2 linked regions of the Tardiphaga sp. vice304 genome follow. The protein of the gene in region 2 binds, or shares a complex with, the protein of the main gene of each other region. Links are inferred from orthologs where the notes say so. Each region holds a gene or a part of one and is shown on either strand. Other genes may lie near its edges.

What was found. The genes of interacting proteins can lie anywhere in the genome.
Region 1: the proteins of eno (region 2) and FNL56_RS15350 are in contact, whole or in part, in a solved structure (PDB 2FYM), measured with the Escherichia coli proteins. The link is inferred for Tardiphaga sp. vice304 from one-to-one orthologs.

What each region holds. Positions count from the first base shown.
Region 1 is NZ_CP041402.1:3,233,437-3,237,272, forward strand. It holds FNL56_RS15350 (Rne/Rng family ribonuclease), read right to left. Parts: upstream 3,501-3,836; coding sequence 201-3,500; downstream 1-200. Other genes in the region: FNL56_RS15345 (TetR/AcrR family transcriptional regulator), read left to right, coding at 1-137. UniProt on the Escherichia coli protein: Endoribonuclease that plays a central role in RNA processing and decay. Required for the maturation of 5S and 16S rRNAs and the majority of tRNAs. Also involved in the degradation of most mRNAs.
Region 2 is NZ_CP041402.1:3,049,779-3,057,381, reverse strand. What follows is about bases 2,618-5,548. They hold eno (phosphopyruvate hydratase), read right to left. Parts: upstream 4,760-5,548; coding sequence 3,476-4,759; downstream 2,618-3,475. Other genes in these bases: pstB (phosphate ABC transporter ATP-binding protein PstB), read left to right, coding at 5,500-5,548; queF (preQ(1) synthase), read left to right, coding at 4,885-5,382; FNL56_RS14520 (glycoside hydrolase family 113), read right to left, coding at 2,618-3,273. Also shown: FNL56_RS14525 (thioesterase domain-containing protein), read left to right, coding at 1-364; more of FNL56_RS14520, read right to left, coding at 442-2,617; more of pstB, read left to right, coding at 5,549-6,387; FNL56_RS28840 (caspase family protein), read right to left, coding at 6,672-7,187; FNL56_RS14495 (hypothetical protein), read right to left, coding at 7,537-7,603. UniProt on the Escherichia coli protein: Catalyzes the reversible conversion of 2-phosphoglycerate (2-PG) into phosphoenolpyruvate (PEP). It is essential for the degradation of carbohydrates via glycolysis.

The DNA.
Region 1 (3,836 bases), 180 kb from region 2 along the record:
TCTATGCGCTGTGGTCAGGTCTTGCCGTGCAAGGCGTGGTGGCCGGAGCCCCGCCGCGCGATAAAATCTTTCTCGCTTTTCTTCGCGCCGTCATTGGTGGATGGCCATCGGCGCGAGAGCACGGACGCATCGTTTAACCCGGTCAGCAAAAAGCCGCCCGGTTTGGCCGGGCGGCTTTTTATTGTTCGTTTGGGTCGAGTCTACTCGCCGTTGCCGAATGCGCGGGACCACCATCCGGCCTTGCGGGGCGCGGTGTCGGTACCGGCGTCCGGCTTGGCGGGCTCCGGCGCTGGGACGGGCGCTGGCGCTGCGACAGGCTCAGGTGCCGCAGCGACCGGTTCAGGCGCCGCAGCGACCGGGGCGGCGACGGGCGCAGCGGAGGAGCCGAAGCTGACCTTCTCGCGGACCGTCGAACGGCGGCGGGCGGCAGCCTTGTCGTCGTCCTGCGCAACGGCTTCCGGGGCCGGCTCCGGCTCCGGCGTAGCGACGGGCTGCGGCGGGGCGGTCGCGGGTTCGGCATTGAACGACGCCGGCTGCGCCGGCTCGGCCTGTCCGGCGATCGCTTCCGTCAGCGTCGAGTCATGCGGCCGCAGCGAGCTGCCGTCGTGCGGCACCGGACCGCCTTCGAGGTCGGCGACCGCCTCAGAGGCTTCGGAAGCCTGCAGCGGACCGAGTTCGTCGGCGATCGAGCCGACGACACCGTCTTCCGGACCGCCACGCCGGCGACGACCACCGCGACGGCCGCGGCGGCGCGGACGGCGCTCGCCATCGACCGGCTCGGCACGGGCTTCGCCGGGCACGTCCTCGGATTCCTCGTCGTCGCCTTCGGCGTCGTCACCGACGGCCTCCACGAGACCTTCGCTGGCGAAGGCGGCGGCTTCATTCACGTCACGCTCGGCCACCGGCCCGCCTTCGCGGGTCTCGCCGGCACGGCCACGACGACGCCGGCGGCGCTTGCGCTTGCGGCCATCGGCATCGGTGTCGCTGCCGGCGCTCTCGGCGGCGTTGTCGTCGTCGGCCGACCCATCGGCCGGACCATCGACCAGACCTTCGGTCTCCTCGGTCTCGATTTCGGCTTCGACCTCGAACAGGTCTTCATCGTCGAACGGCTCTTCTTCCAGCGGTGGCGGGAAGGCGGCGACCTGGGCGGCAAGGATGCCCTTGGCGGCTTCCAGCGTATGCACCTGGTCGCCGCGGTCGATCACGAAGGACTGCTGACCGGTGATGCTGGCGTCGGCGATCACGGCGAGCGTGACCTTGAAGGAGCTTTCGAGATCCCGCAGATGGCCGCGCTTGTGATTGAGCACATAGAGCGCGACGTCGGTGCGGGTGCGAACCACCATGTTATGGGTGGCACCCTTCATCAGGATCTCTTCCATGCCGCGCAGCAGCTGCAGCGCAACGGAGGAGACCGAACGGACGTGGCCGCTGCCGCCGCAATGCGTGCAGACCTCGGTGGAGCTTTCCAGCACGCTGGCGCGGATGCGCTGGCGCGACATTTCGAGCAGGCCGAAATGCGAGATGCGTCCGACCTGGATGCGTGCGCGATCCTGCCGCAGGCAGTCGCTCATCTTGCGCTCGACGGAGCGGTTGTTGCGCTTCTCATCCATGTCGATGAAGTCGATGACGATCAGGCCGGCGAGATCGCGCAACCGGAGCTGACGCGCAACTTCTTCCGCGGCTTCAAGATTGGTCTTGAGCGCGGTGTCCTCGATGTGATGCTCCTTGGTGGAGCGGCCGGAGTTGACGTCGATCGAGACCAGCGCTTCGGTCTGGTTGATGACGATGTAGCCGCCGGACTTCAGCTGCACGGTCGGCGAGAACATTGCGTCCAACTGGCTCTCGACACCCATCCGCGAGAACAGCGGCTGGCCGTCGCGATACAGCTTCACCGCGCGAACGTTCGACGGCATCAGCATGTGCATGAAGTCGCGGGCTTCCTGATAGCCAGCTTCGCCGGCGACCTGGATCTCGTCGATTTCCTTGTTGTAGAGGTCGCGCAGCGAACGCTTGATCAGCGAGCCTTCCTCGTAGACGAGGGTGGGCGCCTGCGACTTCAGCGTCATGTCGCGGACGGTTTCCCACATCCGGATCAGATATTCGAAGTCGCGCTTGATTTCCGGCTTGGTGCGGGAGGCGCCTGCGGTGCGCAGGATGATCCCCATGCCTTCCGGCACGTCGAGGTCGGAGACCACTTCCTTGAGGCGGGAGCGATCCTGCGCCGAGGTGATCTTGCGCGAGATGCCGCCACCGCGCGCGGTGTTCGGCATCAAGACGGCATAGCGGCCGGCCAGCGACAGGTAGGTGGTCAGCGCGGCGCCCTTGTTGCCGCGCTCTTCCTTGACGACCTGCACCAGCATCACCTGGCGGCGCTTGATGACTTCCTGGATCTTGTACTGGCGGCGCGGCCGGAAGGCGCGCTCGGGCACTTCTTCCAGAACGTCGTCGCCGCCGACGGATTCGACCTGATCCTCTTCGGCTTCTTCTTCCTCGTCTTCCTCGTCGTCATGCTCGTCGGCTTCTACGGCCGCGTGCTCGTCGTGGTGCACGGCGTCGTCGGCATGCGCCAGGTTCTTCGCGGCGGCGTAGGCGGCGTCATGATGGTCTTCATGGGCGTGGTCGTCGTGACCGTGATCATGCGCTTCGGTCGCAACGGCAGCCACCGGTTCGGCCAGTTCGGCGGCCGTTTCCGGCGCGGCGGTTTCGGCCACCGGCTGGTCCGGGTGGATTTCGGAAGCGGGGGTCTCGGAAGCGGGGGTCTCGGACGTCACGGCTTCAACGGCCGGCGTCGCGGCAGCGGGCGCCTCGGCGATCGAAGTCTCGGACACAGGAACCTCGGCGACGGGTGCCTCGGCATCGATCGGCGCAGCGTGGCTCTCGTGATGGTGGTCGCCGAAGGCTTCGCCGGTTACAGCGGGCTCGCCGTGGGAATGGTCACCCTCGGCATGGTCATGGGCGTGGCTGTGCGGCTGACCGTCGTGGTCATGCTCGTGATGCTCGCCGGCATGGTGGCCTTCGTCATGGGCATGAACGTGTTCGCCGGCGGGCGCGTCGAAAGCGGGATCGCGCGGCTGCTCGGCCTGTGACGGATCCTGCGCGACGACGTCGCTCTGCACGCGCTCGCCGCCGCTGCGGCGGCGCGAGTTGCGATGACGCGGGCGCTTGCTGCCGCGGCTGGAACGGTTGTCGGTCTCTTCTTCGGCCTCGCGATGGGCGCGTTCGTCGGCCTCGATCAGCGCCAGACGGTCGGCGACCGGGATCTGGTAGTAATCGGGGTGGATTTCGCTGAAGGCGAGGAAGCCGTGGCGGTTGCCGCCATATTCGATGAAAGCGGCCTGCAGCGAGGGCTCTACGCGGGTGACTTTGGCAAGGTAGATGTTGCCGCGAAGCTGCTTGCGCTGCGCGGTCTCGAAATCAAATTCCTCGACGCGATTGCCGCGGATCACGACGACCCGGGTCTCTTCCGCGTGGGTGGCATCGATCAACATTTTGTTGGGCATTTGGGGGCTCATGGCGGCGGAGGGCGCGCGTGGCGGCAAGCGCGAAGGGCGCAGCCGGGTGACGCAACGGTCCACCTGATTCGGGGGTGAAAGGAAGGCCGAAACGCAACCCGGGGCGCCGTGCCGATCGCAGACCCAGTGCAGGGCGACGCGCGAAGCTGAGGCTTCGCATCGGCGCAGGTCCCGTATAGGTCTTCGTCGGCATCACAGTCTGGCGCATCAAGCGTCGGCCCGTCTAAATCTCGGCGGCAATGGCGCCGCCTTTATTGCTGGCGTCCGGCGAAAGAGGTCGCCGGCTCTCGCCTATCCCGCGCGTAAAAGCGGGATAATCGGTCG
Region 2 (7,603 bases):
GGCCGGCGCCGACGCCACGATCTCGATCGCACGAAGGCTGCAAGACGCTGGCGTGCCGGTGGCGCTGATCGTCAATTTCGATCCGGTCAGCCCAGACCCGGTGCCGCCGAACGTCAAGCAGGTCGTGAACTATTATGTACCGGCCGGCTGGGGCGCAGCGGTCGCCGCCGACAAGAAATTCAAGGGCCAGCTCGCCAACGTCAACGAAAACGCCACCACCAACCACTTCTCCATCGACAAGGACGACGGTCTACAGCGCCAGACGATCGCCCGCGTGCTGGCCGTGACAGGCGGCGGTGGTGCTCGCCGCGGGCCGGTGAAGAAGAAGCCGGCCCAGCAGATCTCGGCCGCACCCGCGCAGTAGAACATTGCGAAACGAGCGAGCCGCGGCGAGAAATCGTCGCGGCTTTTTTTGCGCGTATCACGCAGACGCTGTCCAGCTCAAACGATCAGCACGTCGTGGGACGTCAGCGGCGCGACCACCCCGGTCAACGTGATCGACGCGTCGTGGCCGAGGTCGATCAGCGTGTCTTGCCCGACCACCTGCACCGAGAGATGGGCGAGATCGACGGCCACCGATGAATCGATCTGGATGACGTCATGGGCGGCGCCCTCGCCGGTCCGGAAATTGTTGATGACATCGTGCCCGGATGGCTGCCTGAAGACGAAAGTGTCGCCGCCGGCGCTGTTCATCACATCGTTGGCCGGCGTTGACGTCAGCGTCACGCCGGAGGTGTAGGCGGTCATGGTGTGGCTGCCGTCGTGGTTGTCGAAGGTCGTGGCCAGCCGCTGCCCGGTCGCGCTGAAATCGTCGTGTCGTGCCGCATAGGCCTGCCCGGTGACACCGAAAATATCCACATGCCGGGTGCCGTCGGCGTGCCGCGCCGTCTCAGTGGCGAGCGTGCCGTCGGCCAGATAGTTCGACTGCAGGAACGATCCGTCCTTCTGCGTCACGGTCTGCTGGTCGAGGTGTCCGCTGCTGTCGTACTGCGCGAGCGTCCGGACGCCGTCGATCATCGTCTGCCGCAACGCCAGCGAACCATCGTCGCGAAATCCTTCGGTCAGCACGCTGATGCCGGCGGCATCGCGAACGACATGCTCCGTTGTATAGGCCTTGCCGACTACATCGTAATTGGTGATGTCGCGCGTGCCATCGACATGACGCTGGATCTCGCTGCTGATTTCGCCGTCCGCGGTAAACGCCGACTGCACCCAGGACCCATTCTTCTGCGTCACGGTCTGCTGGATCAGATGGTCCGAGCTGTCATACCGATCGAGATGGACGACCCCGGCCGCATCCACGGTCTGTCTCATGACACTCGACCCGTCGGCGCGAAAGCCCTCGACCAGGCTGGAATGCCCCGTGGTGTCGATAGTGGCGTGCAGCGACGCGTAGTCCTTGCCGACGATCGCACTGTCATAGACGTCGCGCGTGCCGTCGGCATGGCGGACCGTCTGACCGGTCACATGGCCGGCGCTATCGACCGCGTCGAAATGGAAACGATCACCAGCCAGCGCCGTGGTCAATGGCGGAATGATGCTGTCGGAGCCGACCGTGGCATTGGCAAATTTCAGCACTTCGACATTGCTGATGCGGTCGCTGCCGTCGCGACCGGCAATCCTGTCGGTCACCACGATCGTGGCGCCTTCGAAGCTGACGTCGTAATAGCTGGCATTGCCGGAGAACACGGCCGTATCGATGCCGCCGCCGCCGTCGATCACATCGTTGCCGCCACCGCCGGTGATGACGTCATTGTCGGAGGCCGCGCCGACGAACCAGTCCTGATGCCCGCTGGTGTCGAAACTGATGGTGCGGACATAGAGATCGAACGAGCCGGGCGAACTGGCGTTGGTTGCCTGGGACGGCGACAGCGCCACCCCGTTGATGGCAAAGTCCTTGACGTGCAAAGCGCGCCCGGAGGCCGAGTTGATCAACTCGATGGCAACGCTGCCGACCTGATCGGGGTTGTCGAAGGTCACCGCATAGGTCTGGTAACCCTGGGGATCGGTGGCCGGCGTGAATTCCATCACGCCGGAGACCGCGACGCCGTTGACCAGAATTCGCGCCTGCGCGCCGATCCCTGCGACCACCGAACCGTAGGCGGTGATGGTCACCGTCGTCGTCGTCAGTTTCTCGGTGACATCGGGCCCGCCGACGATGGTGTCGTTGCCGTCGCCGCCGCGGATCAGATCGCCGCCTGCGCCGCCATGGATCGTGTCATTACCCCGGCCGGAATCGATCACGTCGACAATCGACGAGCCGGCAACGACGAGGTCGGGCACGACACCCTTGCCGTTGAAATACTGCGACACGACGTCCTGCGCCGGCTTGCCCTGCACGGAATAGCCGGTCGGGGAATGGTTGCCGTTGAGGTCCCATTGCCAGAACTCGACGCCCTGCAGCCAGTCGCCGCCATGCGCTGTCCAGACCTGGAAGAAGGCGTTGTAGGCATCGGCCTGCTCGGCGAGATCTGCGGGCGCCTTGGACGAACCGCCGCCGGGATTGATCGCCGTGCCGTCGATGCTGCGATAGCCGACCTCGGTCATCAGGATCGGCTTGCCATATTCCAGCGACAGCGAATGCAGGAAATCGACCGGCGATTTGTAATCGAAGGCGGCAGCGTAATACGGATTGAACGGCACCTCGGTCCAGGCATGGACGAGATCGGCCACCGTCGGCGTCGTGCTGGCGGTCAGCGGCGGATAGGTGTTGACGCTGATGGTGTCGAGCTGGCTCCAGAAACTGACCTTGGAGGCCTCGTCGGTGGCCGCCGAATAGGTGAGTTCACCGTGGTAGACCGAGCGAACGGCCGAGATGAGATCGGTCCATTGCGGCAGATACCGCGCGCCCGAGAGTTTGCTCATCTCGTTGCCGATCGCAAAGGTCGCCACGCCGCCCTGCTCCGCGATGTCAGCCAGATGCACGATCTCCGCCTTGTACGACGCGAAGAACGCATCGACGTGGGCGGGCGCAAGGCTGCTCGAGATGGTGCTGTCGAGCCCGGTGATGCCGGCCTTGAGCACGACGTCGAGTCCCGCCGCATGCGCGGCCTGGAATCCGGCGAGAAGGCTGGCATCGCTTTCGGTCTTGTCGGGATGGGCGATGACCGTGCTGCCGGTCTTGCTGTCGGTCCAGATCCGGACCGTCAGCGCGACCGAGTTGGATCCCAGCGCTGCCACGTTCTGGAATGCCTGCGCGGCGGACGCGCTGCCGAACTGGCCGTTCCATTCCGATAGCGCACCAAAACCTTGAACCCGAAAAATCCCCGCCATCGATGCCCTCCATCCCGGTGTGACGGATAGGGTCAGGCCGTGACGTGTTTGTTAAGAGACCAAGGTTCGTTCAAAACAAGTGCGCAGGAAAACGCCTGCAGTTCCGGTGGCGGAACTGCAGGCGTTAGAGTGACGTCTCGATGACGAAACGACGATCGTCGCCGGATAAACGCGTGGCGATTACACGTTCACAGGACGCACGTTACGCGAGCGCCTTCAGCGCGGCGCGGCCGGCATATTTCGCCTGCGTGCCCAGTTCCTGCTCGATGCGCAGCAACTGGTTGTACTTGGCGACGCGATCCGAGCGCGACAGCGAGCCGGTCTTGATCTGCCCGCAATTGCTGGCGACCGCGAGGTCGGCGATCGTGGAGTCCTCGGTCTCGCCGGAGCGATGCGACATCACGGCGGTGTAGCCGGCCTTGTAGGCCATCTCGATGGCCGACAGGGTTTCGGTCAGCGTGCCGATCTGGTTGACCTTGATCAGGATAGAATTGGCGCGACCGTTCTTGATGCCGTCGGCCAGTCGCGTGACGTTGGTGACGAACAGATCGTCGCCGACCAGTTGGCACTTGCTGCCGATCAGGTCGGTCAGTTCCTTCCAGCCGTCCATGTCGTCCTCGGACATGCCGTCCTCGATCGAGACGATCGGATAGCGCGACGCCAGATCGGCGAGGTACTTCGCCTGCTCCGAACCGCTGCGGGTCTTGTTTTCGCCGCCATAGACATAGGCGCCATCCTTGAAGAATTCGGTGGCGGCGCAATCCAGCGCCAGCATGACATCCTTGCCCGCGCTGTAGCCGGCCTTGTTGATGGCGGCCATCACGAAGTCCAGCGCCTCGTCGGCCGACTTCAGATTGGGCGCGAAGCCGCCCTCGTCGCCAACATTGGTGTTGTGGCCGGCCTTCTTCAGCTCGCTCTTCAGCGTGTGGAAGATCTCGGCGCCGCAGCGCAGGCCTTCCGAGAAGGTGGCCGCGCCCACCGGCATGATCATGAATTCCTGGAAGTCGATCGGATTGTCGGCATGCATGCCGCCATTGATGATGTTCATCATCGGCACCGGCAGCGTGCGCGCCGAGGTGCCGCCGACGTAGCGATACAGCGGCATGTCGAACGATTCCGCCGCCGCCCGGGCGACCGCCAGCGAGACGCCGAGGATCGCGTTGGCGCCCAGCCGCGACTTGTTCTCGGTGCCGTCGAGGCCGATCATGATCTCGTCGATCTGGATCTGCTGCTCGGCGTCCATGCCGCCGATCGCGTCGAAAATCTCGCCATTGACGGCCTCGACCGCCTTCTGCACGCCCTTGCCGGCGTAACGCGCCTTGTCGCCGTCGCGCAGTTCCACCGCCTCGTGGGCGCCGGTGGAGGCGCCGGAGGGCACCGCGGCACGGCCCAACGACCCGTCTTCCAGAATGACATCCACTTCGACCGTGGGATTGCCGCGGCTATCGAGAATTTCGCGGCCGATGATGTCGACGATGGCGGTCATGGGAGCCTCTTTGGCATGCGGGGTGGATGGTGCGCCGCTTCTACAGCAAGCGACCGGGTGGGAAAAGGCCGCGCAGGGTGACGGCGGCCTGCCAATTGGCTAGAACCACGACAACGGAGACCCTGATGTCCAAAGCCCCCAAAAAGACGCCCGAATCCAAGCCCGCCAAGCTCGACCCGTCCGGCCTGCAACTCGGCCATGAGGTGACCTGGCCGACCACCCCCGAGCAGGCCAGGCTCGACCGGGTACCGAATCCGCAGGCCGACACCAATTACGTGGTCCGCTTCACGGCGCCGGAATTCACCTCGCTGTGCCCGGTCACCGGCCAGCCGGACTTCGCCCATCTGATGATCGACTACGTGCCGGGCGACTGGCTGCTGGAGTCGAAATCGCTGAAACTCTACGTCGCCTCGTTCCGCAACCATGGCGCCTTCCACGAGGACTGCACGGTCTCGATCGGCAAGCGGATCGCCGCCGAGGTCAAGCCGAAATGGCTGCGAATCGGCGGCTACTGGTACCCGCGCGGCGGCATCCCGATCGACGTGTTCTGGCAGACCGGCAAACTGCCCAAGGGCATGTGGATCCCCGACCAGGGCGTCGCACCGTATCGCGGCCGGGGGTGACGTAGCGCACCGCCCAGCCAATCACCTGGCTGTATTCCAGGGGTTTTGACCCTGATCAATCAATCCCGTCGGCGCTGGTCTAGTCTACCCACCAGTGCAACGGTGGATGGCTGATCAATGACGGAAGTCCTGACGACCAAGCCGAACACGGTGGAGGCGATCTGGCGTGCCGAAGCCGCACGCAAAGCGGCCGCTGCGCGCGACCATCTGGCTCAGATCATCAGATCAAAGGTCGATCATGAGCCGGTTCGGGAAAAGATCACCGTCCGCAATCTCAATTTCTACTATCAGGATGGCATCCGCGCCCTAAGGGACGTCTCGCTGCCGATCTATACCAACCGCGTCACGGCTTTGATCGGCCCCTCGGGCTGCGGCAAGTCGACCCTGCTGCGCGTCTTCAACCGCATGTACAGCCTTTATCCCGGACAGCGCGTCGAGGGCGAGGTGCTGCTCGATGGCAAGAACATTCTGGCACCCGATGAGGATGCCGCCGTGCTGAGAACGCGGGTCGGCATGGTGTTCCAGAGACCAACACCGTTTCCAATGTCAATCTACGACAACATTGGATTCGGGATCGGCCTCAACCGGAATATTTCCAAAGCGGACATGGACCTGGAAGTCGAACAGGCGCTGCGCCGCGTCGCGCTGTGGGATGAGGTCAAGGACCAGTTGCGCAAAAGCGGCCTCGATCTTTCCGGAGGACAACAGCAGCGCCTCAGCAGCGCCCGCGCCATCGCCCTGCAGCCCGAGGTGCTGTTGCTCGACGAACCGTGTTCGGCGATCGATCCGATCTCGTCGGCCAAGATCGAGCAGACCATCGACGAACTCAAGCGCGATCATACGATCGTGATCGTCACTCATAATTTGCAGCAGGCCGCGCGCGTGTCCGACTATGCGGGCTTCATGTATCTCGGCGAACTCAGCGAATTCGGATCGGTCAGCGAAATCTTCCTGACCCCGAAAGATCCGCGCACGCAGCGCTTTGTCACCGGGCGATTTGGCTGACCTTGTCGATCTGGCTTCTGCATCCGCCGGCATGCTCGGCCTGAGCAAGACCGCGCAGGCAGAAGCCCAGCGCATCGATGATCGTCGATGCAGTCAGCAGCGGCCGCGCAGCTTGCCAAAGCAAAGATTGTCAATGACACGGACGATCAGGACTATCCTCTGCCCCATGGAGCAGCAAATCTCATGCAGTGACATCGCTCGGGCACCGGCCTTGCTGTGCCGGAGAACAACTAACCACCGCCGTGCGCCTGCCCGAACGAGATCCGACGCCGGCAACCATCAGCCTAGATCTTAAAGGGCCGCTGACGATCGAATTCCAGCATTTCCTTGCCGATGACCGTATGGTTGGGGGATTGGCTCGGCGGCAGCTCCTTCTGGACCGCCCGATGGAAGGCGCCGTAGTCGCCGTCGAATTTGCCGCGGTTCCAGACCCGCAGGAGCTTTTCGGTGAACGCGCTGTTGAAGGTGCCGTCGAGCGAATACTGGTTGTCCTGACAGCCCGAGATCAGGCGAACGGTCGCGAGTATATCGCTGGCTTCGCTGGAGGAGGCAGCGCCCGTCCGCTGCAGATCGTCGTAAAACGCGATTGTTCTTATAGGTGCGGCTTGCGATGGGCGGCGGCATGAACTTGTATTTGGGCGGTGAAGCGCTGGGCGCGGTAGGATCGCCCACCCATCCCGATGCCAGCGCCGCCATATAGAACGTGCTCTTGAGCATGGTCCCGCTATGGCAACTATCCGAAAGTACGAAACCGCGTACACCTGCGGACAACCCCCGATAGAGCTGGTAGATCTCGTCATCGATGAGTTGGCCGTCATACAGGCACCAGGTTTCGTCCTGCCCGTCGGGCTCGTCGCCGTTGATATCGGGCAGACGGCCGCCGTGGCCTGAATAGGTCAGCAGGAAGATATCGCCGCTCTGCAATTGCTGCGCGTCCTTGCTCAAGAACGATATCACGGTGTCGCGCTTGGCTTCTGTCGTAAGTGCGATCCGGGCCTGGTAGCCGCAGGCCTCTGCGATTTCCTTCATCGATTCGGCGTCCGCCTCGCAGGCGTTCAGCGCGCCGTCCCATCCGGCATAATGCGTGGGGTCGATGGCGTTCAATCCAAGATGCAGCGAAATACCACGCGCCATGGCGCTCTCTCCTGTCTAGCCGTCTGCTGTTGTAGCTCGTTCGGTGATCACCCAGCGGCAGGCCACGCAAATTTCGGCACCA